Regions from separate parts of the Pelagibaculum spongiae genome, predicted to be linked through region 1. Evidence: predicted binding sites of a transcription regulator. Region 1 holds the regulator's gene; the other holds the start of a gene.
What was found. The regulator LexA, encoded in region 1, represses DNA repair genes until DNA is damaged. The targets are predictions, from matches to a motif close to TACTGTNTANNTANACAGTA.
Positions count from the first base shown of each region.

Region 1 (2,397 bases):
TCGAATCTGATCGATTGTAGCCAAGGAATTGTGATTACTGGCATCAATAAAATTGTCGGCGATAGTAGCAATCCAGTGATTTATGCATCCGCTGTGGCAACTGCAGCAGCCGATGACAGCTTACAAGGCAAAGTATTTAGCGTTCGTTTGACCCGTGCAAATGACAACGACCCTACTGCGCCTTCAGCACCTCAAGTGTGTGTCCCGGAGAAGCCGCTAAATGATTCGGGTGGTGGCGCGGCAGGCGGGCTAATGATTTTTGCTGGTTGGTTGGCAGTCTGTTTGAGACGTCGTAAATTTTTAAAATGATGTAACACTCAATAGCTGGCCGGTTTTTTCTACCTCAAGGTTTGGTCTAACTTTAAAAGGCTGCCTTGAGGTAGTTGTATCGGGTAAATGTGGTTTGCCAGCGCTACAACAATAACAAGTGACATTGCTGTACCTAGCTAAACCAAAACGACCTGATGCGTGTTTAATGCCAACCCTGAGGAGGAAATGGAAAGCATGAAGACACATAAGCGGGATCGCACGCAAAGAGCTTGGAGTAAAGGGTATCATGCAGGCTTGGTCGGTATGTCCAAAGAAGCTTGTCCGTATGCTGGGTCAGTCAATGTTCGACACAACTGGATGGTGGGATGGCGACAAGCCAAAGAAAATCTATCTCATGGTTTAGAGTGACGGTGTCACTGTTTAATATTAAAACTTAATTTTTTAACCAAAAAGGCCGCTAGATGCGGCCTTTTTGATTTCTGTGGCTTTGCTTATTCTGTTCTAACTAGCTCGAAGTTTAGCTTGTCAATAAGATCATTTATCCTATCGCTACTAGTAAACCTAAAAAACACCTTCAATCGATTAAGAGAAATCCCGGATCACACCAATTGCGATACCTTCAATCGCAAAAGCGGTTTTAGGGGAAACCTTGATCACATCGAAATCTTTGTTTTCCGGGTGCAGTAAAATTTGCTTGCCGGTTTTTTCAAATCGCTTTACGGTGACATCTTCTTCAATACGAGCGACAACAATTTGGCCATTGAGTGCAGTTTGAGCCTGGCGCACTGCCAATAAGTCACCGTCAAGAATGCCAATGTCTTGCATGCTTAAGCCTTCTACTCGTAATAAAAAATCTGGTTTTGAGCGAAATACTCCAGGGTTTACTTGAATTCTTTGCTCGACATGCTCAGCGGCCAAAATAGGCTGGCCTGCGGCAACCTTGCCTACTAATGGTAAGGTTTCGTCTGGGTCATGTTGGTGATCGCCCAACAATCGAATGCCGCGAGATGTGCCAGCCAACAGTTCGATAGCGCCTTTTTTAGCCAAAGCCTTTAAATGTTCTTCTGCAGCATTGGCAGAACGAAAACCAAAATGTTGGGCAATTTCAACCCGGGTTGGAGGGAAGCCAGTCAGCTGAAGGTTTTGCTTGATTACATCAAGGATTTGCTGCTGCCTGTGAGTTAACTTCAGCATGTTGGTACCTGAGTATTAAAACAGTGCTGTTATTATATTCAGTAGTTGGGTCGAGCGCAAAGTTGTGTTGAGTCTATTTTTATCAAGGGAAGTTTGGGACATGACCCAGCTTTAGCTATAATCGCCCGCTTGCTTGTCACCTGTATTGGCTAATCATAGGCCCGCGGATAATTCATGAAGTACCTGATCAAACTATTTCCAGAGATAACCATTAAAAGTAAACCGGTTCGAAAGCGTTTCATTCAACAGCTGAAAAGCAATTTGAATGTACAGCTCAAGCGAATCGACCCAGAAATCAAAGTCTCTGGTAACTGGGATCGGCTCGATGTTGACGGTGTTGTCGAACAGCATCAGGAAGCCGCAGAGCAGGTGCTTTCTTGCACCCCAGGCATTGGAAGTTTCCTGCGGGTGTTCCCGCATGACTTTGAAACCATCGACGATATCTTGCAGCTTGCATTGCCGCACTATACCGAAGTGCTCAAAGGAAAAACCTTCTGCCTTCGGGTGAAGCGTACTGGTAATCACCACGCTTTTAGCTCCATTGATGTTGAACGCCAAGTAGGTGGTGGTTTAAATCAGTTGACCGAAGCGGTTGGTGTTAAACTGAAAAAACCTGATATTACGATCAAAATGGAAATTGTTGGCCAGCAATGCTTTATGGTTCAGCAGCAGCAGCCAGGTTTGGGTGGTTTCCCGCTGGGTACTCAAGATGCTGTGCTATCGCTGATTTCAGGTGGTTTTGATTCTGGTGTTGCCAGTTATTTGGTTAACCGCCGTGGTTTGCAGACGCATTTTTGCTTTTTCAACCTTGGCGGCCGAGCTCACGAAGTTGGTGTTAAGCAGGTTTCTCATCAATTATGGGAAAAGTACTCTAGTTCGCATCGAGTGAAGTTTGTTTCGGTACCTTTTGAAGGTGTAGTCGCTGAGATTTTA
Region 1 covers NZ_QDDL01000003.1:127,875-130,271, reverse strand. The annotation lists gene DC094_RS09495 (hypothetical protein) at 1-309, shown strand, start outside; gene rmf (ribosome modulation factor) at 505-678, shown strand; gene lexA (transcriptional repressor LexA) at 853-1,464, opposite strand; gene thiI (tRNA uracil 4-sulfurtransferase ThiI) at 1,639-2,397, shown strand, end outside.

Region 2 (2,397 bases), on a different contig from region 1:
AAGCGTCGCGGTCGTCCACCTAAAGCAGCAGCTGATAAAGCAGTAGCAGAAGCACCTAAGCGTCGCGGTCGTCCACCTAAGGCCGCAGCTGACAAAGCAGCACCTAAGGCAGAGCCTAAGCGTCGCGGTCGTCCAGCTAAGGCCGCAGCTGATAAAGCAGCACCTAAGGCAGAGCCTAAGCGTCGCGGTCGTCCACCTAAGGCAGCAGCTGATAAAGCAGCACCTAAGGCAGAACCTAAGCGTCGCGGTCGTCCAGCTAAAGCCGCAGCTGATAAAGCCGCTGTTAAAGCAGAGCCTAAGCGTCGCGGTCGTCCAGCTAAAGCCGCAGCAGATAAAGCAGCACCTAAAGCAGAGCCTAAGCGTCGCGGTCGTCCACCTAAGGCAGCAGCTGATAAAGCAGCACCTAAGGCAGCACCTAAGCGTCGCGGTCGTCCACCAAAGGCTGCTAAGCCTGAAGTGAAAAGCGAGCCAGCAGCGCCCGTACAAGGTGAATTGACAGAATAATTCTGTAATTTTACTTTATAGCCGCCGTCCTTATTGAGGGCGGCGGCTTTTTTATGTGGTTAATAAAAATGACAGTTTCTAAATTAGTTAATGGGCCTATTCTGGCGCTTGAGTGTTGTACCGATGCTTGTTCTGTAGCATTGCAGGTTGATGGGAAAATATATTCCCGGTTTCAGGTTGTGCCGCGATCACATTCAAAAGTAATGTTGGAAATGGTTGATCAAGTTATTGCTGAAGCAGCAATTGATAAAAAGGATTTAAAGGCTTTAGCGGTTACGGCGGGCCCCGGAGCATTTACCGGTGTTCGATTGGGTGTCTCTTTTGCTCAAGGTATTGCATTTGGGTTGGATATTCCTGTTTATGCGGTAAATACTTTGGATGTTATTGCTCAAGGTGCTTATGTAGAAAATCCACAAGTAAAAAGTATTTTATCTGTTTTAGATGCTCGAATGGGTGAAGTGTACTTAGCGGGTTATCAAATTCAGAATGGGCAATTGCAGCTTGAAGTGCAATCTGGAGTATTCAAGCCTGAAGCGTTACCTAATTTAGACGTTGTCTCGCAGGCGCTGGTCTGCGGCACTGGCTGGAATGTATGTAAGCAGGCGTTACCGAAGGATGTGACTTCTGAAACAGAAAATCGTTTGCCTTCAGCTGTCGATATTTTCCCGCTGTTGGACAATACTCAGCCGATGTCAGCCGCTGATTTATTGCCAGTATATTTACGCAACGAGGTGACCTGGAAAAAATTAGACCAGCAGTAATGCAAAAGTAGAATTTACGTTTCCAGTTACAACTAATGGCAATTTAAAACTATTTCTAGTTTTGTGTCTGGTTTAACTTTACTTTCTCCTGTTTTTTTGTACAGTAAAAAAGATTTTTTAGGTAAGCGACAACCGGGAGTTATCGTTATGGCTGTAATTGTTCGCTATATCGTCGAAAGAAATGGTGTAGAGATGAAGGCTTTCAGCAGCAAAAAAGAAGCAGATGCTTATGATCGTCAGCTGGAAATTGCTGAGAAGTTCTCAGAATTCCTTGATCAATCAGGTTTAGAGTTAAATGAAGATCTGCAAGAAGAGTTAGGTATGTACCTAGCGGAGCATGCAGAGCAGGCTGTGGCCATACTTAAAGGCCAGAAAGAGAAAAAGCCTGCGTCGGCACCTAAGCCAGCAAAATTGGTAAAGAGTGCATAATCGTTGGTTGATTGGAAAAGCCGTAGCAATATCGCTGCGGCTTTTTTATGTCTTTTGCTTAATTAGGCATACAATCAATTTAAGCGAGTTATAGAAAATAATGATGACAGATCATTCAATATGACGACAAGAAAAAAATATCCAATCATAAATGCTAAAAATGTTGGTTCTCGTGAACAAGCATCAGCAGACATCGCCTGTAATTTCCAATCCAACACTCCTGTTGTATCGTCAAGCAACCCTCTTGCTGAAATACTGCTGGGTAGCGCTGGGCAGATAAATTTGTGTCGGCAATTGCTTGAAGATTTTACCCATCAAAAGCATCAAGGTGATGCTAGGAATTCAAATGTCGATTTTCATGCCACGTGTGAAGTGGAATGTGAAGGTTATCAATTAAATCTAAAATGTCACTATCAAAACGTAGATGACATCTATTTCATTTGGTTTAATATTGAGAAAAACCAACTGTTTTCCGAACACAATGGTTGGTTTAAAAAGGTTTCTGTCACCGATTTAGCTAAATACTCCGCCATGCTGCTAACGTTGTTAAAACAAGTTGCCGGTTGTGATTCGATTCTTTTCGATTATGTTTCCGGTTTAGTGGTTGAATCTTCTGATTTGAATAATGACAATTGCTCATTGCCAGGGTTATCAATTGTTAATCTAAAATCAGGCGCAGATATCCAACATGATTATCAACAAT
Region 2 covers NZ_QDDL01000011.1:44,559-46,955, reverse strand. The annotation lists gene DC094_RS18820 (hypothetical protein) at 1-504, shown strand, start outside; gene tsaB (tRNA (adenosine(37)-N6)-threonylcarbamoyltransferase complex dimerization subunit type 1 TsaB) at 573-1,265, shown strand; gene DC094_RS18810 (YebG family protein) at 1,413-1,694, shown strand; gene DC094_RS18805 (sensor domain-containing diguanylate cyclase) at 1,815-2,397, shown strand, end outside.
Region 2: a site for LexA is predicted at 1,352-1,371, ahead of DC094_RS18810 (YebG family protein). Genes of this name have one in related genera too.